3 regions of the Pseudoalteromonas sp. 1CM17D genome follow, and region 2 is predicted to be linked to each of the others. Evidence: predicted binding sites of a transcription regulator. Region 2 holds the regulator's gene; each other region holds the start of a gene.
What was found. The regulator sigma-54, encoded in region 2, starts transcription at its own class of promoters, with help from an activator protein. The targets are predictions, from matches to a motif close to GTTGGCACGNNNNTNGNNT.
Positions count from the first base shown of each region.

Region 1 (7,959 bases), on a different contig from region 2:
GGTGATACCACATCGGTTAGTTTAAGTACTACAAATCCGATTCAAATTCCTGACTCATCAGGTTCACCTCGCGCAACCGAAAACGTATTTTTATCGTTCAACTTAGATGCGACAGCTGATGCAACAGGCTTAAGCTTTGATCCAACTTCAAGTGGTACTTATAACTCATCTACGTCAACAACGGTATATGATTCACTAGGTGAGCCACATATTCTGCAGTACTTTTTTGTAAAAGAAGAAGATGCAGCCTCCGGTGGTACTGATAATAGCTGGGAAGTCTACGCCACACTTGATGGCAAGGTAATAGACGGTACATCTGGTGCAGAGCAAACAACTACGCCATATACACCTATTACTACACTCGGTTTTGATTCTAGCGGTTTACCCGCCACAACGGATGGTGTAGCAAATACTAACGCTACTACATTTGATGAAATTAATTTACCGGCAGGTGCAGGTACTGGTTTATCGTCAATGCTTGATAACGGCGCAACCTTCCCAAGTACAGGGATTGAGCTAAACTGGCGCGATGAAAACAACACCGCAGGCCGTATTCCAACTCAGTACTCAAGTGGCTTTGAAGTAAAAGCACTTGACCAAGATGGTTCTACAGTGGGTCGTTTAGCGGGTATTGATATTGGCACAGACGGTAAAATTGTTGCCTCATACAGCAATGGCGATTCAACCTACTTAGGCCAAGTTGCTATGGTTCGCTTTCCAAACTCTCAAGGCCTTTCACAAGTAGGCGATACCAGCTGGAAGCAAAGCATTGACTCTGGTGAGCCAGTGGCTGGTGAAGCAGGCTCGGGTACTTTTGGTAGTATTAATTCATCCGCGCTTGAGCAATCTAATACCAACTTAACAAACGAATTAGTTGATTTGATTACCGCTCAACGTAACTACCAAGCGAACTCAAGAGCGCTTGAAGTTAACTCAACAATTCAGCAAAGTATTTTGCAGATTCGATAAGTTAACCTTATTTTTGGTTAAGACTCTGAGGCTGCATTTTTGCAGCCTTTTTTGTAGCTATGTCGCTAAAACTAGTCTAGCTGAACCGTTCAATACCTTCCTTATATTGCGTCAAATTTAACCTGGCATCTATTTTGCATTTATCAACTCAGAGATTTTTTATGTGAGTCGATGTTATGGACAAAATGGTCTACATTGCAGCCTCTGGCGCTAAGCAAAGCCTACAAGGGCTTGCACTTAAAGCCAATAATTTGGCAAACGCAAACACCACAGGCTTTAAAGCTGACTTTGCGCAAGCGCGCTCTATGCAAGCATTTGGCGAGGGCTTACCAACGCGCGTGTTTTCTATGCAAGAGCGACCAGGTTCTAACATGACCTCTGGCGGCATAATCGAAACAGGGCGAGATTTAGATATTGCCATGAGCGATAACGCCTGGCTTGCCGTTCAAGATGACTCAGGTAACGAAGCATATACAAAAGTAGGCACGCTAAACATTACTGCACAAGGTATGTTGGTAACAAGTCATGGTCGTCAAGTTATTGGCGAAGGTGGCCCCGTAATTTTACCGGTTCCTATTGAAAAAATAAGTTTTAGTGAAGATGGTGCCATACAGGTTCGCCCTCAAGGCGCGCCTGCAAATTTTTTAGAAGAAGTAGACACGCTGCGCGTTGTTGAAGGAAACAGCAGAGAGCTTGAAAAAGGCAACGATGGTTTATTTAGACCTGTACCAGGGCAAACCGTCGATACCTCTACAAATGTAAAAGTGTTAAGTGGTGCACTGGAAATGTCTAACGTTAATCCAGTTCACGAAATGGTCGATATGATCAACCACCAACGTCAATTTGAGTTACAAGTAAAACTAATGAAAACAGCTGAAGAGATTGACGAACGTCAAGATCAGTTGATGCGCATAGTTTAACTTTAAAATGAGGGCATACTTATGAATCCTGCATTGTGGATAAGTAAAACAGGGCTAGACGCTCAACAAACTGATATTTCAGTTATTTCAAATAACTTGGCGAATGCCAGTACCGTAGGTTACAAAAAAAGCCGCGCTATTTTTGAAGATTTACTGTATCAAAACATCAACCAGCCTGGCGGGCGCTCTTCACAAGATACCGAGCTGCCATCTGGCCTAATGCTAGGTGCGGGTGCAAAAGTGGTTGCTAACCAAAAAGAGTTTACGCAAGGTAATATGCTCACCACCGAAAACTCACTCGATTGGATGATTTCAGGCGAAGGTTTTTTTGAAGTGCTGCAACCCGATGGCAATATTGCGTATTCGCGTAATGGGCAATTTACTACCGATGAAGACGGCCGCATTGTTACCTCAGGTGCAGGTTTTGTTGTTCAGCCCGAAATGAATGTTCCCGATGATGCGCAATCAATTACAGTTTCTCAAGATGGTGAAGTATCTGTACGCGTTGCAGGGCAAGCCGATAACGTGGTGATTGGCCAGCTAACAATAAGTGACTTTATTAATCCATCGGGTCTTGAGCCAATTGGTCAAAACCTTTACACCGAAACCGCTGTTAGTGGGGCGCCTGTTCAAGGTAATCCAGGCGTAGAAGGCTTAGGAACTATTATTCAAGGCTCGCTTGAAACATCAAACGTTAATGTAACGGAAGAATTGGTTAACCTTATCGAAACTCAACGTGTTTACGAAATGAACTCAAAAGTAATCTCGGCCGTTGACGAAATGATGAGCTACATCAATCAACAGTTATAACCGTGCACAAGGGGATAGTTATGCGTAATGTTATTTTATTTGCAGCAGGCACCTTATTTTTAAGTGGCTGTGTTTCTACGCAAAATAGTGAAGTGGTTCAAGATGATCCCTACTACGCACCCATGTACCCAGAGCCTGTAGCAGAGCCTGTTGTTGCAACGGGCTCGTTGTTTAACACCAATACATTTAATGATTTGTATTCAGACAAAAAAGCACTTAGAACCGGCGATATAATTACCGTTAAGCTTGAAGAGTCAACACAAGCTACAAAAGCCGCTAAAACCGAAACCGATAAAGAAACCGAAGCCAGCCTAGACCCCGTTATTGGGTTAGGTGGTTTACCAGTCAATATAGGTGGCGACAGTATTCAGTTTGGCATTAGTAGTGACTCATCATTTACCGGTGACTCTAAATCAAATCAGTCAAACAGCTTAGTGGGCGATATCTCGGTGAATGTTATGCGTGTTTTACCCAATGGTAACTTAGTTATTCGTGGTGAAAAATGGCTAACACTTAACACCGGCGAAGAGTTTATTAGGCTCGAAGGGCTTGTACGTCCGCAAGATGTAAGCGCCGATAACACGGTTGAGTCGAATAGAATAGCTAATGCCCGAATTCAATATTCAGGTAAAGGACAAACACAAGAAGCGCAAAGCCCAGGGTGGTTAACACGTTTCTTTAGTAGCTCGTTATTTCCGTTTTAGAGGATAGTAGTATGAATAGCATTAAAGCGTTTATTTTGATCATACTGCTAGGCTGGCAATTTTCTGCCAGCGCCGAGCGTATAAAAGATGTCTCTATGGTTGAAGGCGTACGTGCTAACCAATTGGTTGGCTATGGTTTAGTGGTGGGGCTACCTGGTACTGGGGAGCAAAACTCTTATACGCAACAAAGCTTTAGAGGCATGCTGAACAGTTTTGGTATTACGCTGCCTTCAACACAAAGCCCTAAAATTAAAAACGTAGCAGCAGTGGCAGTCCATGCTGAGCTTCCGCCGTTTAGAAAGCCGGGTCAAACAATTGATATTACGGTATCTTCTATTGGCAGTGCAGGCAGTTTACGTGGCGGCACCTTGCTCCAAACTTTTTTAAAAGGGGTGGATGGAAACGTATACGCTATAGCACAAGGTAGCCTAATTGTGGGTGGTTTAGGAGCACAAGGGCTAGATGGCAGTAAAGTGGTCATTAACACCCCGACAGTTGGCCGCGTACCTAACGGAGCGACTGTTGAACGCGAAGTTAAAAGCCCTTTTATGCAAGGCGACTACATTACTTTTAACCTAAACCGCCCAGACTTTACAACGGCAAAACGTTTAGAAGCAACAATTAACAACTTGGTAGGCCCTAATAGTGCACAAGCTATTGACGCTGCCTCAGTACGCGTTATTGCGCCACGTGATGCATCGCAACGAGTGTCTTATTTATCAACGCTTGAAAACCTAGAGTTTAAGCCTGCTGACACTTCAGCCAAAATTATTGTTAATTCACGTACGGGAACGATTGTCATTGGCAAAAATGTGAAGCTACAGCCTGCGGCAATAACCCATGGCGGCCTAACAGTCACAATTGCTGAACAGCAAAATGTAACGCAGCCTAATCCATTAGCAGAAGGCGAAACCGTTGTTACACAGCAAAGTATTATTGACGTTAATCAAGATGATTCTCGTGCGTTTGTATTTAACCCCGGCGTTAGCTTAGATGACTTAGTGCGTGCTATAAATGAAGTAGGCGCAGCACCTGGAGACCTAATGGCTATTTTAGAAGCGCTTAAAGAAGCGGGTGCAATTAACGGACAGCTTGTTGTTATTTAATTATTTTTAAGAATGTTTACCCTTCCAAATAAAGCTTAAGTACTCAAAAGGTACTTAAGCTTTTTACTGTTTACCTTTCTTTGGCTCAATTTTTGCATTTCTTAAAGCATTATTCATTTTTGTGTCAAAAAGCTGATGGAAACAAATCACCTCGATAAGCAAAACTTTTTTGATTTAAGTAATCTTAATACTTTACGTCAAGACGCTTTAAACAGCGGTGATGCATCTACTGATGCCTCTAAAGCGGCGCTAAAAAAAGCAGCGGCACAATTTGAAGCTATTTTTACCCAAATGCTTCTAAAAGGGATGCGTAAAGCCAACGAAGCATTTGAAGATGAAGACAGTCCGTTTAACTCTAGCGGCGTAAAGTTTTTTGAAGAAATGCACGATCAGCAGCTCTCTTCTGAGCTTTCATCAAATGGGTCTTTAGGTTTGGCTGATTTAATTGTTCAGCAGCTCTCACCAGAGGCTGAGAACTTTATGCCTGGCTCCGTATTAAGAACTACTAACGACTTTATCAGTGATAAACGCGCAGGCTCTGAACTGCCGCACGAAAAGGTGCACAGTGTAAAGCAAGCAAATAAAGATGACTCAGCAGTCAGCAGTGCGGCAACACAAACTAAAACCACAACACAGCCTACACAGCAGTCGTCGTTTAATAATGCTGAAGAGTTTGTTAGTGCAGTGTGGGAGCATGCTAAAACAGCGGCCGAAAAAATTGGTTTAAACCCTGCAGTAATGGTGGCCCAAGCGGCACTTGAGACTGGTTGGGGTAAGCATATTATTAATAAAAGCGACGGGAATAGCTCAAATAACCTGTTCAATATTAAATCAGATAAAAGCTGGGAAGGCGATAAAGCAAGTAAAGTAACGCTTGAATTTGAGCAAGGTACCCCTGTTAAAAAACAAGCAAGTTTTAGAGCTTACGATTCTATAAAAGAAAGCGTGAACGACTTTGTCGATTTTTTAACGCAAAACCCACGCTACGAAGAAGCATTACAAAAAACAGCACAGCCAAACGAATTTTTAGATTCGCTACAAAAAGCAGGCTATGCAACGGACCCTAATTACGCGAGCAAAATAAAAAAAGTGCTAAATAGTAGTGAGCTTAAAAATATTGCAACAAGCGCGTTTACCCAAGGAGTGAAGTAATATGTCGTTTAGTTTATTAAATATTGCCAGTGCTGGGGTGCGTTCAAGCTCTGAGCTGTTGCAAACGACCAGTAAAAACATCACCAATGTAAATACAGAAGGCTACGTACGTGAGCGCACTGAATTTACCACGATGGTAGATAACCAAGTAGGACGCGGCGAAACATACAGATTATTGAACGAGTTTGCCCAGTCGCAGTTAAACCGCGATACGTCAAATAAATCGTTTTTTGATCAATTTGTAACAGAAGCCAACCGTGTTGATACTATTTTTTCAGAAGAGTCTAATAACTTATCAACGGGCATAAATTCATTATTTAATAACGTGCAAGAGGCGCTTAATCAGCCCTCTTCGTCGGTTGCTCGTTCATTAGTAATGACCGATGCGCAAAGCTTAGTTGATCAAATGGATAGGCTTTCGGGTATCGTGCTTGAGCAACAAGGTATAGTGAATGAGCAGCTTGAGATTTTCTCTGAAGAAGCCAACTCACTTATCCAAAATATAAATACGTTAAACCAAGAAATTGCAGTCGTAAATGGCACAAATAACGCATCAAGCGCAAGCTCTATTTATAACCAGCGCGACTTAGCGATTCGTGAATTATCAGAGCTTGTTGATATAGAAACACTTGATGGCCCTAATGGCGAAAAACTCGTCTTTATGGGCAGCGGTGAATCTTTAGTTATGGAAAACGGTACATTTAACTTGTTTTCACTGTCGGGTGACCCCGATCCTAATTTTAAAGAATTGACGCTTGACGTTAATGGCGGCAAAGCTGTGACGCTAGAAATAGATGCAACTAAATTAAAAGGCAAAATTGGCGGCTTGTTGGCTTTTAGAGACGACATACTCGTGCCTGCACAAAATCAAATTGGCCAAATGGGATTGGCCATTGCAGATGCGTTCAACGAGCAAAATAAATTGGGTATGGATGCTAACGGCGAGCTAGGCGGTGATATATTTAATATACCTACCGTGGGTGCTTATGCATACCAAGCTAATACCGGCGGCGCCAGTATAACTGCCACGCTTGAGGCCGGTAAAAGCAGTGAACTGCCTGCCAGCGACTTTATTGTTACTTATACCGCTAATGCAAATGAAGTTAGCATTCAGCCTATAGATAATAAAGGGGAGCCGATAGGCAGCGCCTCTTTAGCGACGATACCGCCATCTGGTGTTATCGACTCAGATGATATTACGAGTGGGGAGTCGTTTGGTTTACAAATTGATGTAGCCGGTACTGGTAATACAGGTGATCAGTTTCAAATTAAACTTAACTCTGAGGCGGCAACCAGTATTTCCCTTGCGACAAGCCGCGGTGAAGACTTAGCTCTGGCATCGCCTATTCGTACAGCTAACAGCATAGATAATGTAGGCACTGCTACTATTTCAGCTGGAGAAGTAACAAGCGTTACATCGGGTGGCTTTACTACCGCCCCTAGTTTAGCCAATGGTGATATAACGTTAGTTAAAACAGGCGCTGCAAATGAATACCAAATTACAGATGCAAATGGCACCACAACCTTTACTATAACGCCACCGGCAGAGGGTATACTGGCTCAGGCTGGTGCACCTTATAGCAACTATGGCTTTGATTTTGACATTGAAGGCACGCCAGCTACCGGGGACACCTTTACCCTTGAATTTAACGAAGGGGGCTTTGACGATAACCGTAATGGTTTAAAACTCGCTGATTTACAAAATGGTGAGTTAGTACGTAAAAATGTAGTGACAACAGCCACTGCCGACAATCACGAAACGTTTAATCAAGCCTATTCAGGGTTAGTGAGCGATATTGGCGTAGTCACTGGCCAAGCCATTACCAGTGCCAGCGCATTTGATGCGTTAGCAGAGCAATCAGAAGCGTGGTATGAGTCGCTCTCAGGTGTAAACCTAGATGAAGAGGCTGCCAATTTACTGCGTTTTCAGCAATCATATTCAGCATCAGCTCAAGTGTTGGCTGCAGCTCAAGAAATTTTTGACACCTTATTAAGTGCAGCGAGGTAATTATGCGTTTATCAAATAACTTAATGTACCAAAACAACATTAATAAAATACTCGATAGCCAACAAAGTGTTGCTAATGCGCAAGAGCAAGTAACAACAGGGCAGAAGTATTTAACTACCTCAGAAGCACCTGCTGCTATTTCGCAAGGGATGCTTTACTCAAATAAAATACAAACAAATGAGCAGCATGCTAAAAATATTGACCAATTAAATGGCCGCCTTGAAACTGAAGAAACTATCTTACAAAGTATAAATACTAATATTCAGCAAGCCCAAGAGCTGGCTATTCAA
Region 1 covers NZ_JALNTP010000002.1:387,839-395,797, forward strand. Annotated here, with positions in the region: gene flgE (flagellar hook protein FlgE) at 1-969, shown strand, start outside; gene MSC25_RS05385 (flagellar basal body rod protein FlgF) at 1,146-1,889, shown strand; gene flgG (flagellar basal-body rod protein FlgG) at 1,911-2,699, shown strand; gene flgH (flagellar basal body L-ring protein FlgH) at 2,720-3,403, shown strand; gene MSC25_RS05400 (flagellar basal body P-ring protein FlgI) at 3,415-4,509, shown strand; gene flgJ (flagellar assembly peptidoglycan hydrolase FlgJ) at 4,645-5,661, shown strand; gene flgK (flagellar hook-associated protein FlgK) at 5,663-7,669, shown strand; gene flgL (flagellar hook-associated protein FlgL) at 7,672-7,959, shown strand, end outside.
Region 1: a site for sigma-54 is predicted at 4,589-4,607, ahead of flgJ (flagellar assembly peptidoglycan hydrolase FlgJ). Genes of this name have one in related genera too.

Region 2 (7,959 bases):
AAGTTTGTACAAAGGTTTGAATTTGCCAAGTGAATTTTTGCACTATGCTGTGATTTGCCAAAAAATCTTTTACTGGTTGATCAAGGCCCGTAAGCGGTTTGAGTTCAGGCTCCCAGTGGGGGTTTGGCAAAAAGCGAGCATCAAAAACATAATCAGCTTCTTTAGGTATGCCGTGTTTAAAGCCAAACGATTCAAATGTTACAATAAGTTGCTTATCTTTTTTACCCAGTATTTTTTCGCGAATTGACTCTGCTAATTGGTGCACACTTAAATCGGTGGTATCTAGCATAAAGTCAGCGCGTGTTACGAGTACATCAAGCAGTTCTTTTTCTTTTTTTATTGCTAAATCAAGCGGCAGTGAATCGATGGATAAAGGGTGTAATCTGCGTGTTTCTGAAAAACGTTTGATCAGTGTTTGATCATCACTATCTAAATAAAACAGTGTGGGTTTAGCAAAGTCAGGAAGGTACTCGAGAATATCGTTAAATTCATCTTGTTCTTTGGGGATATTACGAACATCTATACTAACGGCTATTTTGTCATAGTTATCTGAAACACTTCGCACTAAAGAGGGCAGTAAGTTGACCGGAATATTATCTACGCAATAATAGCCTAAATCTTCAACCACGCGTAAAGCAACCGACTTACCTGAACCAGAACGGCCGCTTATGATAATTAACTCCATTTATAGCCCTTAGTATTTACTACGATTGATCAACAATTACTTGATACAGCTCTGCATCGGTTTTAGCACTACGCAGCTGTTTACAAAATTCTTTGTTGCTCAGTTTATCAGCTATGGTTGCCAGAGTCTTTAGGTGCTGTTGGTTATCGCCATCTGGTACGATGAGTGCAACAAAAATATCAACAGGGCAGTTATCAATAGCATCAAAGTTAACAGGCGTGTCGCTAACAAGTACTAAAGCCAGCGGCTCTTCTACGCCACCCATTCTGCCATGAGGAATGGCGATACCCCGGCCAATGCCAGTACTGCCTAGCTTTTCTCTACTTGCCAGCGCATTAAGAATATCTTGTTGTGGTAAGTAGGGGAGCTTTTCATGAGCAAGCTCACTGATAAACTCTAAAATTCTTTTTTTACTACTAAAAAGGACCGCAGCTTTGCTGCAGTCCTGGCATACTAATGTACTTAATTTCATAATATTAGTGTCTAGCAAGCTTCTCTTTATGTTTTATGACTTGACGATCGAGCTTGTCAATCAACGAGTCTATAGCGGCATACATATCTTGGTGCTCTGTTGAGGCAAATAAATCTGCGCCACTTACATGAATAGTCGCTTCTGCTTTTTGGTTGAGTTTTTCTACATCGAGAATGACATGCACATTGCTAATATGATCTGAGTGCCTTTCTAGCTTTGCAAATTTATTATTTACATAGTCTCTAAGTGAATCAGTTACTTCTACGTGACGACCAGTTAGGTTTAGTTGCATAAGCATTTCCTCTTTGTTTTTTACGTCTTATATCAAACTCTTTCTCTGATTTGACGGTGGAATAGCTAGCGATTCACGGTATTTTGCTATTGTGCGTCTAGCTACTTTAATTCCTTGCTCTGCCAATATATCCGCAATTTTACTATCACTCAATGGTTTAGCTGAGTTTTCCGCGGCAATTAGCTTTTTAATTAGGGCACGTATTGCGGTTGATGAACACTCTCCGCCGTTTTCAGTGCTTACGTGGCTTGAGAAAAAATACTTAAGCTCAAAAATACCACGTGGCGTATGCATATATTTTTGCGTAGTAACACGCGAAATTGTCGATTCATGCATTTCTACCATTTCAGCAACATCGTTTAAAACCATTGGCTTCATGGCTTCTGGGCCATGTTCAAAAAATGCTTGTTGCTGTTTTACAATACAGTTTGTTACTTTGAGCAGCGTGTCGTTTCTGCTTTCAAGGCTTTTTATAAACCATTTAGCTTCTTGTAAGTGAGAGCGAATAAATTGGCTATCACCACTTGATTTTACGGTACGTGACATAGCCGCGTACTGACTATTTACGCGTATTTTTGGCATGCTATCTGGGTTTAGCTCTACCACCCAGCGGCCTTTTATTTTTTTAACCGACACATCTGGTATTACATACTCCGACTCTTCCCTTACTATGGTATCTGCAGGTTTTGGGTTGAGGGTATGTATTAGGGTCATGACCTCTTTAAGCTCGTCTTCTTTAAGCTTAGTCTTTTTCATTAATGTACGATAGTCGCGTGCCGCTAATAGATCAATGTGATCGGTTAAGATCATTTTAGTTTGTTCTATAAAAGGGGTGTCTTTATCAAACTGGTTTAGCTGAATACACAAGCACTCTTGTAAACTGCGCGCGGCTATACCTACAGGGTCAAATAACTGAATACGCTTTAAAACGGCTTCTATTTCATCAAGTTCAACTTCAACTTCGTCATCGTTTTCTTGGTTAAAGCTTTCTAAAATTTCTTCGCAACTTAGCGTTAAAATACCCGAGTCATCTACAGCTTCTACAATGGCAATAGCAATGGCTTCATCAGTGGGGCTAAAAGGAGTAAGCTGAAGCTGCCACATTAAATACTCATGTAGCGTTTCAGTAGAGGCACCTTGATAAATAGACTCATCTTCTGGCATTGGGCCTGAGGATGCCGCAGGGGCTGCGCTCATGTACTCATCCCAAGTTACATCCATTGCCATATCATCGCTAACGGTGTCTTTATTTAAAGCTTCGCCACTGTCTTGCTCGTACTCGCTGGTTGTATCGTCAGCCGATGCGCTTACGGTTACATCATCCGTATCTGCTTTTTGTTCATTTTTTCCAGCCGACTCTTCCGTGTAATCTTGCTCTTCTACTTCTAATAGCGGGTTGCTATCAAGTGCTTCTTGTATTTCTTGCTGGAGATCCAATGTACTGAGCTGCAGCAAGCGAATCGCTTGTTGCAATTGTGGAGTCATTGTAAGTTGCTGGCCCATGCGCAGCTGTAATGATTGCCTCATGTATCTCTAACAATCCTTTTATGTTGTTATAATTAATATTAGCAGATGCTTGTAGGTGTGGCTTAAATGTTACAGCCTAAATTGCTCGCCTAAATAAACATCGCGTACAGTTTTGTCATTTAATACGTGTTCTGGGGTGCCAGATGCAATTAGCTCCCCATGAGAAACAATGTAGGCTTTTTCACAAACATCAAGGGTTTCTCTTACATTGTGATCGGTAATTAATACGCCAATGCCACGGTTTTTAAGATGTTCTATTATTTTCTTTATATCTAACACTGAAATCGGATCAACACCAGCAAAAGGCTCATCCAATAAAATAAATTTAGGGTTTGCTGCCAGTGCTCTGGCAATTTCTACACGGCGGCGTTCACCACCAGAAAGCGCCATACCTTGGCTATCGCGAATATGCTGAATACTAAATTCATCAAGTAAGTTGTTAAGCGTTTCTTCTCGCGCGGCTTTATTGAGCTCTTTACGCGTTTCTAAAATAGCCATTAAGTTTTGATAAACTGTCAGCTTTCTAAATATTGATGACTCTTGCGGCAAATAGCCAATGCCTAAGCGGGCGCGGCTGTGCATAGGTAATAACGTAATGTCGTTATCATCAATAGAAATTTTACCTTTGTCGCTAGGTACTAATCCTACAATCATGTAAAAGGTGGTGGTTTTACCTGCGCCATTAGGGCCCAATAAGCCAACAATGCTGCCGGCTTCTACCTCAAGGCCTACATTTTTTACAACTTGGCGGCCTTTATAGCTTTTTGCTAATAGTTCTGCTTTTAAGGTGCTCATGGTTGACCTTCGTTACCTGTTTTTTCTTTAAGTTTTGCTTCAACAGGCACTAAAATTGTGTGGACACGATCCGTGGAGTTTTCGTCTTTTTCTGCGCTAATAAGCTGCTGCTGCATATCGTAGGTAATACTTTTAGCATTAATTTTTTGACCGGCTTGTGCGACTTCAGCATCGCCAACAAGCGTTAAAAAGCGCTTTGCTACGTCGTAACGTACTTCGTTTGCACTGGCGCTCATTACGGTACCATCGTCTTGTTTTTCTTCGAAGTAGGCTGGGCTGCCAGTGGCAATAAGGAGTTGTTTGTTATCCCCTAAGTCTTCACGTTTATGTACTTCAAGTCGGTCGGCTGTAATTTTGCGATTACCATGCACAATTTCGACGTTCTTTTCAAAAATACCTACGTTTTCTTTAAGTTGGCCTTCTTGACGGTCTGCACTAATAGAAATTTGATTTGCTGGCGGTTGAGCAGCAGGCTCAGCAGCAGAGGCGCTAAATGCAAGCATTAGCGATGGGATAATAAGTATTTTAGTGAGTTTATTGGTCATAATATATTGTTCGCGTATGGTTAATTAGTTTTATTACTTCGGTTTTTAAATCGGCTTCAAGGCCTTTACCGACAATTTTTAAATTAGGCCCAGTGACAACCACTGGCTGCTCAGAGCGCATTGTTTGCGCTTTAATGTCGACTTCGATGTTATCGGCATTGATGTTATCTATCATGGCGTTATCAACTAAATTTTTCGCAATCACATTGCCTTCTAAAATAAGTTGTTTATCTTCGTAAAGCGTTGCTTCGTCTGCATTTATTCGCCATGTTTGCTTTTCGTTATATAAAGTAAAAATAGGTTTTTCAAAAAATGTAAAGCCAAGCTGTTGGTACAGCTCCATTTTAGCCGCTGTGACTTTATGGCTTATTTTACCTTGCTCGTCATAAGCTGTTTGCTTAAGCTCTATAGCGGTGTAATCGGGCTTTGCAATTACTTCAGGTTCTTGCTCTGGCGCTACATTGGTTTGGGTAAAATAAGGGTACCAAAGCCAAACCATACAGCCGATGAATAACGCACTGAGTATAACGCGTGCTGCATTCATGAACTGGTGCCTTGTGTTGTAAGCGCTATGCCATTCTCTAGCATAAGTAAGTCTGTGAGCTCTCTAACGGCGCCAAAGCCGCCAGGCATTTGCGTAGTGTAATGCGATAAGCGCTTAATTAGTGGGTGTGCATCGTTTACTGCAACGGCAAAGCCAACGCGCTCCATTACTGGCATGTCAGGGCCATCGTCACCAATATAGGCTATTTGTTCATCAGTTAACTTTAAAGTGTTTTTGAGTTCTTGATAAGCAATAAGTTTGTCTTCTTGGCCTTGATAAATGTGCTGCACGGTTAAGCTGCTCATGCGAGTTTGCACTATTTCTGAGTGACGCCCCGTAATGGCCGCAACTTCAAAACCGCTATTGATCAGCGCTTTAATGCCAAAACCATCTTTTGTATTAAATGCTTTTAATTCTTCGCCTTGGTTACCGAGGTAAATTCGGCCATCAGAAAATACACCATCAATATCGCATATGAGTAGTTTTACTTTTTTGGCGCGTGCTTTGGCATCATCGCTTAGCGGTTGATAGAGATCTTCAAATTGCATTTATAATACTCCTGCTTTTAAGAGGTCTTGCATATTTAAGGCGCCTATTGGCTGGTTTTTATCATTGACAACAATTAAACCATTAATACGTTTATTTTCCATTATGTTTAGGGCTTCAGCTGCAAGTATATCGGCTGTGGCAGTTGTGCATGACTTAGTCATAACCTGGCTAATAGCGGTGCTATGTATATCCACTCTTTGCTCTAAAATACGGCGTAAGTCACCGTCGGTAAAAAGGCCAGCAAGCTGTTGATTGTTATCTACAATAGCGGTCATGCCCAGCCCTTTGGCTGACATTTCTATTAACGCGTCTTTAATTGTTTGCGTTACACCTATAATAGGGGTGTTTGTGCCGCTGTGCATTACATCTTTTAAAGTTAGCAACAATCGCTTACCTAAACTGCCGCCAGGGTGAGAGAGTGCAAAGTCATCGGCGGTAAAGCCGCGTGCTTCTAAAAGCGCAACCGCCATTGCATCACCCATTGCTAAAGTAGCAGTGGTGCTTGCAGTAGGCGCTAAACCTAATAAACAGGCTTCTTGTTCTACTTTTATGCATACGTGCACATCGGCAAGTGTAGCCATAGTAGAAAGCGGGTTGCCCGTCATCGATATTATTTTTGCACCAAGGCGTTTAAGCACCGGAATAATATTAAGTACTTCGCTGGTTTCGCCCGAGTTTGATATAAGCATAACCACGTCATTTTTGGTTATCATGCCTAAATCGCCATGGCTTGCTTCGCCTGGGTGAACAAAAAAAGCAGGGCTGCCTGTACTTGCAAGGGTAGCAGCAATTTTATTACCAATATGGCCTGATTTACCCATGCCAATAACAATAATCCGGCCTTGGCAATCAAACATGAGCTGACACGCACTATGAAAGTTTTCGTCAACGTATTGTGTAATATCAGCAAGCGCTTGGCGTTCAATGTTTAATACGCGTAAACCTTGCTCTATAAAATTTAGTTGTGCCATTGTTACCCTACTTGACTAAAAATATAACCTTGGTACGCCAAAAATGCCATGAGTAATAGGCCACCTTCTACTCTATTGATACGCTGAGAACCTCTAAAGTTCAATGACATAATAATAAGCGCAAGCGTAGCACCTAACATAATAAGTATGTCGCGGTTTGCAAGTGACGGGTCAACCACTGATGGGTTAATAATACCTGCAAGTGGTAATACCGCTAAAATATTAAATATATTTGAGCCCACAATATTACCTAGGGCTAAATCATCTTCGTTTTTAAGTACACCCGCTACAGAAGCTGCAAGTTCAGGTAAACTTGTGCCAATGGCGATAATGGTTAAGCCAATAACTAAGTCGCTTAAACCAAAGTATTTAGCAATATCGACTGCTGAACCAACTAAAAAGTGTGAGCTAACAGGCAATAAAACCATGCCGACAATTAGCCATAAAACGGCTTTTTTAGTTGGTACATCGTTAGGAACCTCATCGCAGGCTTCTGAAACAAAAGGGTCATCTTGATTTTTGGCGCGCAAAGAAACCACAATCAAGCCGCCAATAAACACAGCAAATGCAACTAGCAATGCCACCCCTTCGGTGAGTGAGAAGTAGTTGTCTGAAAATACATACCACGTAGCCAAGGATACCAGCATAACAAGCGGCATTTCGCGTTTTAAAGTGCTTGATGACACACTCAAAGGGCGTAGCAGCGCAGTAATACCTAACACAAGTAAGATGTTTGTTATATTTGAACCTACCGCGTTACCGACCGCTGTGTCGGTTTTATTTGCCAAAGCAGCCGAGGCCGATACCATCATTTCAGGGGCCGAAGAACCCATAGCAACAACCGTTAAGCCAACAATTAAAGTAGGGACACCAAAGTTTTTAGCAAGTGCTGCCGCACCGTATACAAATCGGTCGGCGCTCCACACAAGTGCAGCAAAACCAAGAATTAAAATAACAAACGAGGTAACCATTATGTTAAGCCAGATGTTCAAAATACAGATGGCGCGAATAGTAACAAAAGCCAACATGAAAGTATAAGCAAAAGAGCAGGGTCTACTATTGCAGTGCGTGAATTTTATGCGCTTAAGCAAAGGTTAAGGCAATTTACTTCAGCCTTAGAGCGCTTTTTGTAGGCGTATTACAAAATCTTACGAATTGTTTTTTCCATCTTGGCTAAAAAACCCTTAAAATAGGAGCACGAGTGAACATTGTTACGGAGAGCGACTTGTCGCAATCAATAGTAGAAGTCAAGGATGTTAGCTTTTCGCGAGGCGATAGAACCATATATAAAAATATGAGTTTTAGTGTTCCTAAAGGTAAGATAACAGCGATTATGGGGCCAAGCGGAATTGGCAAAACCACAATGCTACGCTTAATTGGTGGGCAGCTTAAGCCTGACGCCGGCGATATTTTATTCGATGGTGGCAGTATTCCTAGTATGTCGCGCAAAGAGTTATATGCGGCACGAACCAAAATGAGCATGCTGTTTCAAAGCGGTGCGTTATTTACTGATATGTCGGTATTTGACAACATTGCATTTCCTCTGCGAGAGCACACCAAGTTAAGTGAAGCGTTAATT
Region 2 covers NZ_JALNTP010000008.1:48,029-55,987, forward strand. Annotated here, with positions in the region: gene rapZ (RNase adapter RapZ) at 1-685, opposite strand, end outside; gene MSC25_RS14205 (PTS sugar transporter subunit IIA) at 705-1,157, opposite strand; gene hpf (ribosome hibernation promoting factor) at 1,162-1,449, opposite strand; gene MSC25_RS14215 (RNA polymerase factor sigma-54) at 1,477-2,976, opposite strand; gene lptB (LPS export ABC transporter ATP-binding protein) at 3,046-3,771, opposite strand; gene lptA (lipopolysaccharide transport periplasmic protein LptA) at 3,768-4,316, opposite strand; gene lptC (LPS export ABC transporter periplasmic protein LptC) at 4,306-4,860, opposite strand; gene kdsC (3-deoxy-manno-octulosonate-8-phosphatase KdsC) at 4,857-5,408, opposite strand; gene MSC25_RS14240 (KpsF/GutQ family sugar-phosphate isomerase) at 5,409-6,380, opposite strand; gene MSC25_RS14245 (calcium/sodium antiporter) at 6,383-7,351, opposite strand; gene mlaF (phospholipid ABC transporter ATP-binding protein MlaF) at 7,606-7,959, shown strand, end outside.

Region 3 (7,959 bases), on a different contig from region 2:
GCAAAGCATAAATGCATTGGTGCTTTCTATTTTGTGAATAAAGCCCAGCTCTGATAAAAAGTCTAGCGCACGGTAAATTGTTGCAGGTTTTGCGCCTGTTTCTGTTACTTTTAATTGCTCAAGTAAATCGTACGCCCCAACGCCGCCTTGGGCGCTAGCTAATAGGCGAAATACTTTTTCGCGGATAGGCGTAAAACGCGCACCACGGTTGTCACAAACTTGTTTTGCTTTACTTACGAGTGATTCTATATTCATCATTCTCTTATCCTTACGCTACCGTGATATACTAACATACTGTGTTGTACTTGCAGCGTTTTTATTAAACACTTTTTATCTAGGAACCCCATTAATGCATGAACTGGTAGCTATATTTATTTTCTTTTTTGCGGTGATAGACCCTATAGGTACAGTGCCTGTATTTATTGCTGTGACACGTGGGGAAGATGAAAAGTTTAAACGAAAAGTTGTTTTTAAAGCCGTGGGTGTATCCGCTGTGGTTTTACTCTTTTTTGTTATTGCCGGTGAGCAGCTATTAAATGCAATTGAAATACCGCTGTCGGCGTTTCAAATAGCTGGGGGCATAGTCCTGCTTATTTTTGCGCTTTCAATGATTTTTGGTGAAAGTAAGCCCGAGTCTGAGATTAAAAGTGTGCGCGACAGCACAGAAACCGCTATTTTTCCGCTAGCCATTCCCTCTATAGCAAGCCCAGGCGCCATGCTTGGCGCAGTACTGATGACCCGTAACGAAGAATACACGTGGGTTGAGCAAGTTACTACATCGTCGATGATGTTGGTTGTATTAGTTGTTGTGCTTGTGCTGTTGTTACTCGCAAATCATGTGCATAAATTAATAGGCGACAGTGGCGCAAGTATTATAAGTAGAATCATGGGGTTAATTTTAAGCTCTGTGGCAGTTACAAATATACTCAACGGTATCGCGCATTATTTTGGTTTACAAATATACAGCTAACATTGATGCTGATTAGGCTTTTGTGTAAAATACAGCGCCTTTTTATGGGCGCATTTACTTATAATCCCCGAGGCTTTTACATTGCAAAAACGCACATTAGATAATCCAACGTTAAACAGACGTTTTTCTGTTGCACCCATGCTTGATTGGACTGATCGTCATTGTCGCACTTTTCATCGTAAGATGAGTAAGCATGCTGTTTTATACACTGAGATGATCACCACGGGGGCGATTTTATTTGGTCGCGGCGATTACCTACACTTTAATCAGCACGAGGGGCCGGTTGCTTTGCAGCTGGGGGGGTCTGATCCCGAGGCGCTAGCAAAGTGTGCAAAGCTTGCCGGTGAGCGTGGCTACGATGAGATTAACTTAAATGTAGGCTGCCCTTCAGATAGAGTACAAAACGGGCGTTTTGGTGCATGTCTAATGGCCGAGCCTGAGCTGGTTGCACAGTGTGTAGCGGCAATGAAAAGCGAAGTTAGTATTCCTGTTACGGTAAAAACACGCATCGGTATTGATGAGCAAGACTCGTATGAATTTTTATGCGCATTAATTGAAGCCAGCCATAAAGTTGGCTGTGATGACTTTATTATTCATGCCCGTAAAGCGTGGTTAAATGGTTTAAGCCCTAAAGAAAATCGTGAAGTACCGCCTCTTGATTACCCACGCGTTTACCAATTAAAAAAAGACTACCCACAGCTCGATTTAAGCATTAATGGCGGTGTTAAAACAATTGAAGAAAGCCTAGCGCATTTAGCGCATATTGACGGCGTTATGATTGGTCGCGAAGCATATAGTAATCCATTTATGCTTAATGAGGTGGATGAAAAGATTTACGGAGAGGTGGCTAATACTCAGACTCGTCACGATGTGGTGCGCGCTATGTATGATTACATAGAAGAAGAAATGCGTTTAGGTGCTAACTTTTGGCATATAGCACGCCATATGCTGGGGATTTTTCAGGGGCAGCCAGGGGCGCGCGGATTTAGACGTCACCTTTCAGAAAATGGTCACGGTAAACAGGCTGATTTGTCGGTAATGGATAAAGCATTAAGTTTTGTGCCTGAGTAATACTAAAGCGCTGAACAGTTATAAAAAAACCACTTTATAAAGTGGTTTTTTTTATAACTAAAATTTAGTCAAAAGATAAATAAGTTAGTGATTTTCGCTTATTAGCATTCAGTTTTTAGTCAGTTTAAAATAACTTATTAGCTGTCTAACTAATTGAATTCAAATGTTTATAAATAACTTTTTGTTACTTGGCATAACTCTTGGAATCCTGTTGTTGTTATCAATTAAAAACAACAGGACAAAACAATGAGTATATTTAATCGCGTAAATGATGTTATCCAATCCAATATTGCTGCCATGCTGGATAAAGCAGAAGACCCAGAAAAACTCCTCAACCTTATGCTAAGTGAAATGCAAGAAGCGCTTAACGAATGTAGAAGCACAGCCGCAGCCTTACTGTGCGAAGAAAAAACGCTTAAACGCCAAATTGCACAAAAACAAAAAGATTTAATTTCGTGGCAAACAAAAGCTGAGCTGGCAGTTGCTAAAAACCGTGACGATTTAGCCAAGTCTGCGTTAGTAGAAAAACAGCGAGTAGATGAGCAAATTGCAGCAAAAAACACTCAGCTAAATATTCTAAAAGAGTCGATAGAGAAAATTACGGCAGATTGTGAGCGTTTACAGCAAAAAATGGCGCAAGCTAAAAGCAAACAAGCTCAATTAATAAAACGCCACGATATTGTTGCCGCACGTGAAAAAGTGAACATGCAATTACACAGCGACAACGTCGCAAATGCTTTGTCTCGCTTTGAAATGATAGAGCAAAAAGTGGAAGGCATAGAAGCACAGGTTGATGCTTATGAACTTACAAATACAGCGCAATCAACCGCTGAGCAAATTGAGTCTTTAGTTAAAAATGAAAAAATAGATGCAGAGCTGGCTCGTTTGAAAGCCAGTGTTAAGCAAAGTAATACCAATACAACTGCGCGAAGCGCTTAAGGAGTAGAGTATGAATAACTTTAAAACACAGCGTGGTTGGTACAAAGATTCACTGAATAAAAAAATATCGGGCGTATGCAGTGGGTTAGCGCGTCGCCTTGATTTTCCAGTGTGGTCAACACGCTTAGTAACAATTTTATTATTTATAAGTTTTCCGTTTGCAGTAGCGCTTGGTTATTTGATTGCTCACTGCTGCCTTGAAGAGCGTGCGTATTAGGAGAGGGATATGAAAACCTTAGCAATATGTGTTGTCGTATATGTGTTACTTTTTACTGATACTGTGTCGCTAATACATTTTGATTCATGGCAGTTTCCACTGTGGATTGCAGATATGAGCTGGGTAGGACTGGAGCTGGCTGGCGTATTAGTCGCTATTATTGCAGTGGTAGCCGTAATGGCATTAGTGACTATGGGATTAATAGGCGCAGGGATTGTCGCGCTGGTTGGCACCATTTTGGCACTGTTATTTGGTTCAGTGATGATAGCCTGGCCATTATTATTTGTAGCTGTACTGTGCTGGTTGGTGCTCGATAACAAAAAAGTAACCTCTTAAGCCTTAATTTAACTGACTATTATTAGTTAACTATGTTAAATTTAAAGTGAAATTTTATGCTTTCACAAGGAATAAAGCGATGATGAAGCAGTGCTTTTTTATGGCCTCGGCGTTAATGATTAATGTGTTTTCGTCATCGGTTGCTGCACATGCTGGGCACAGCCACGATACAGACGAAGCTAAGCTTGAAGTAAGCCATGCACAAGTAAGGGCGTTTTTGCCTGGTAGTAAGTCGAGTGTTGGCTATTTAACAATTTCTAACCACGGTGGTGGTGTTGCTAAATTAACTAAAGCAACCATCGAAGGTTTAGGCCGTGTAGAAATACATGAGCACAAACATGTCAATGGCATGATGAAAATGCAACAGGTTAAAGCCGTTACTATTAAGGGCCATGAAAGCCTAAGCTTTGAGCCTGGTGGTTACCATTTAATGGTATTTGATCCACAAGAGCCACTAAAAGTAGGGCAAGAACGTAAACTCACGCTATATTTTAGTGACGGTAACCGCTTGTTTACTAATGCTCAAGTGGTTTCGCTTGAAGCGCAAGCTGCGCATTCAAAGCCATCTAAAAAACAACACGCTCATCACTAGGAGGATAAATGTCGCAACATAAAGGAAAAATAGCTGGTGCCTTGGTGGTACTACTTATTATTTTTTACGCTATTGCAGTTTATTGGAGCATTGAGCCGGCACGTTTTAACGTAGTAACTAATGCAAAAGAAACCGCGCAAGCACGCAACGAAAAAATGGTAACAGGCTATACAACCACCTCAACGCTTATTACCGTTGCTAGCACATTACTTGATAAGCAAGGTGGATATTTATCAAACGATGTGATGCCGCCAAGTGTGATAATGGATGACATGCCTGCGTGGGAATATGGCGCGCTTGAAATGGTGCGTGATTTAGCGCTATCAATGCGTAAAGATTTTAGCCGTTCACAGTCGCAATCTACCGAACATGAAGCCCTTAAAAAAGCGCAGCCGCAATTTAATATTAGCTCTGAAGCATGGGCATGGCCAAGTGCCGAGGGAGAGTACCAAAAGGGAATAGACTACCTTCTTGTATACCGCTCACAAATTGCTAACGAGCATGAGCGCGATAGCCAATTTTATTCACGTGCAGATAATCTTCGTAGCTGGTTAAAAGAAGCCGAAAAGCGTTTAGGCAGTTTAAGTCAGCGTTTAAGTGCAAGTGTTGGCCAAGACAAAGTAAATACCGATTTAGCTGGTAATTCTTCAAACACGCAAGCGACCTATACACCACTTCAGCAACAAGTAAGAACGTCGTGGTGGGAAATAGACGACGTGTTTTACGAGTCGCGCGGTGCAACGTGGGCGTTATTACACTTTTTACAAGCAGTTGAGTATGACTTTGCTGATGTATTAGAAAAGAAAAATGCGCGTGTAAGCTTACAGCAAATTATACGTGAGCTTGAGGCAACACAAGAAACCGTGTGGAGCCCAATTATATTAAACGGGAATGGTTTTGGCTTTGTGGCAAATCATTCTTTAGTTATGGCAAATTATATTTCAAGAGCCAATGCGGCTTTAATCGAACTTAGCGAACTACTAGCTCAAGGATAAAAAATGAAAAAGTATTGTTTAGCAGCTGCCCTTTCAATGGCATGTTTAGCCCCTGCAGCACAGGCAGACACTCTATTAGGTTTATATGTAGGTGTTGATGGCTGGCAGTCAGATAACGACGGTCAGTTTTCTTACAAAGATAACGCACCACAAGATTTTAATTTTGAAGACGAAACCTTTATTAGCTACTACGCGGCACTAGAGCACCCAGTGCCATTAGTTCCTAACCTAAAGCTTAAATACACTGAGCTTGAACTTAATGGCTCAGCAACCCTTACTGATACGTTTAGCTTTAATGGCTCAGATTACGTGGTTGGTACAACAGCAAATACATTAAGTGATTTAACTCACATTGATTACATTCTTTATTACGAAATTTTTGATAACGATTTAATTTCAATTGATTTAGGTTTAAACGCAAAGCAGTTTGACGGTGACATTGTTGTAACTGGTACCACTCAACAAGGTGGCACTAACTTCTCTGAGACTAAAGATTTTTCGGGCTTTGTTCCACTTGCTTATGGTCGTGCTGAAGCAGGCTTACCATTTACGGGTTTAAGCGTGTTTTTTGAAGGCAGCTTTTTGGCTATCGACGATAGTAAAGTACAAGACTACCAAGTAGGTGTAGCGTATGAACTTATTGATAACCTAGCGGTAGATGTAGCTATTAAAGCGGGTTACCGCTCAATGACGTTAGAGCTAGATGATGTTGATGATATTAATACCGATATTGACGCATCAGGCCCATTTGCGGGTATTCAAGTTCACTTTTAATTAGTGAGCTTACAGCGTGGTGTGTTATTTATTAACATGCCACGTTAAATCAAATTCTCCCTCCAGTGCATTATTAATTAATTGCTTATACACCTTATTTACAGGGTAATTTATAAGCTTAGAAAGCTCATCGCCAGTTTGGGTAAACTTGTAATAGCTTAATACTAAGTCACTGCTTTTAGCTTTTAACGTCACTTTTTGCGATAAAAACGACAGGGTGAGTTCTTGGCCAGCCTTTAATACCGCCGATTCTATTTCTTTTCTGTAGAGTAAATTAAGATCCATTAGCGTTAAAATATCAGGAAAGCTGATCCCCGTTTTTCCTAAATTAAGCGATACCTTATTGCCTTTTCGTAGTAAGTCGAAAAGCGAAGGCTTTTTATAAAACCCTAATAAAATAAAGTGGCTGTCGTCTTTTGCGTTGTAGCTACTCAGCGATACACACTTTTGTAATGCATCAGCTTCGCGTTGGGTCATATGCTTGAGTGTTTGTAAGCTTTTTATAGAAAATGTACCGGGGTTGAGGGTCTCGCCAGTTAAAATTTTAGCCCACAGTGTTTGCATCGATTCATTTGAGGTGTCTTCACATAGGGCAATAAAGCGTTCTATCCAGTCGGCATCTGGTTGCTTATTACTTGCCACATCGGGGCAAAATCCCATTGCTTTAGCTAAAATGGTTTCTATATTTTGCTGCTGTTTTATAAGCAGTAAATCTTGGCGCTTTTGGGCGCGCGCTAAAATAGGGTTATCGCTATTTATGTGATAAAGCGGGTTTAGATCGCCTTTAGAGCTGTAACTTTGATCTGTACTTGGTTGCCCAGTATTTGTGGTTATTTTTTTTACGGGGTAGCCAAGTAAAGACTCAATTATATTGGCGAGGTTAATTCTCGCTTGGGCTGATTTTACTGTCATCGTTATCCAGCTGTGTTTTTTGGTCGCGTAATTGCGCTACTGTTTGCAAGTTATTTAAGCCAAGTGACACTGTATTGCTTAATACATACTCACTAAAAATTGATAGATAACCCGAAATTAGCGGGGTATTGGTTTGGCCATTAATATTACACGTTACATTTACCACACCTTCTACTTCGGTAAATGTAATTTCACCTTCAATAATATGCTCATTTTTTAAAAGTGCATTAAAGGTCATTTTATTTTGTGAAAGCGAAGTAATGGTCATTTCTCCATACCCCCAGTCACTTTGCCACGATTGATGCGCGCCTATACCTCGACTAGGTTCGCCTAAAGTAAAAGTGATAGAAGGATCTACTTTGCCCCAAGGTGACCATGTATGCCAAAGGCTAAAGTCAGACACCAGCGATTTAACGGTCGCTACATTGGCATTTATTTGTATGTTTTTATTTACGCTGTAATTTTGCGGCAGGGTTAAACCAATCAAAATAGCCACTAAAACTAACAATAAGAGCGTTTTTATAAGGATTTTAAAAAATTTAATAGGCACACCTTTTACGAGTTTTTTAGTTTGAAATATAACAACTTTTTATTAATCGACTATAGTATGAATTAGCCTATAAACCAAAAATATATTTTTAGCACATAGGTATGAGCTTATATAAGTATTAAAACTGATAAAGGGTAGATAATGTCGTCAGAGCAAAGCGATTTTTTATTTTTAGCGCCAGACAGCGAAGAAGAAATAACCCAAGAATTATCTGATTTTTGGGATGTTTTGATCGTTGATGACGATCCTGAAATACATTCAGTGACTAAGCTTGCGTTATCGGGCGTAGAGTTTTGGGGGGCAGGGCTGCGTTTTCACGATGCGTACTCTGGCAGCGAAGCCATCGAAATACTCAAAAACAATAATACAATTTCCGTTATTTTTTTAGATGTAGTGATGGAATCTGATGATGCGGGTTTGCAAGTTGTAAAACGCGTACGCGAAGAGCTTAACAATCAGCATGTGCGAATTATTTTACGAACCGGCCAAGCGGGCAACACCCCAGAAGAAAAAGTAATTCGCGAATATGACATTAACGACTATAAAACAAAAACAGAGTTAACTCGTTCTAAATTAGTAACTTCTTTAATCACCGCTATTCGC
Region 3 covers NZ_JALNTP010000002.1:1,406-9,364, forward strand. Annotated here, with positions in the region: gene MSC25_RS03685 (transcriptional repressor) at 1-255, opposite strand, end outside; gene MSC25_RS03690 (MarC family protein) at 350-970, shown strand; gene dusA (tRNA dihydrouridine(20/20a) synthase DusA) at 1,052-2,041, shown strand; gene MSC25_RS03700 (PspA/IM30 family protein) at 2,288-2,980, shown strand; gene MSC25_RS03705 (PspC domain-containing protein) at 2,991-3,197, shown strand; gene MSC25_RS03710 (hypothetical protein) at 3,207-3,533, shown strand; gene MSC25_RS03715 (copper chaperone PCu(A)C) at 3,613-4,125, shown strand; gene MSC25_RS03720 (DUF2333 family protein) at 4,134-5,120, shown strand; gene MSC25_RS03725 (TIGR04219 family outer membrane beta-barrel protein) at 5,124-5,894, shown strand; gene MSC25_RS03730 (TIGR03899 family protein) at 5,919-6,806, opposite strand; gene MSC25_RS03735 (SRPBCC family protein) at 6,775-7,356, opposite strand; gene MSC25_RS03740 (EAL domain-containing protein) at 7,498-7,959, shown strand, end outside.
Region 3: a site for sigma-54 is predicted at 2,229-2,247, ahead of MSC25_RS03700 (PspA/IM30 family protein). Genes of this name have one in related genera too.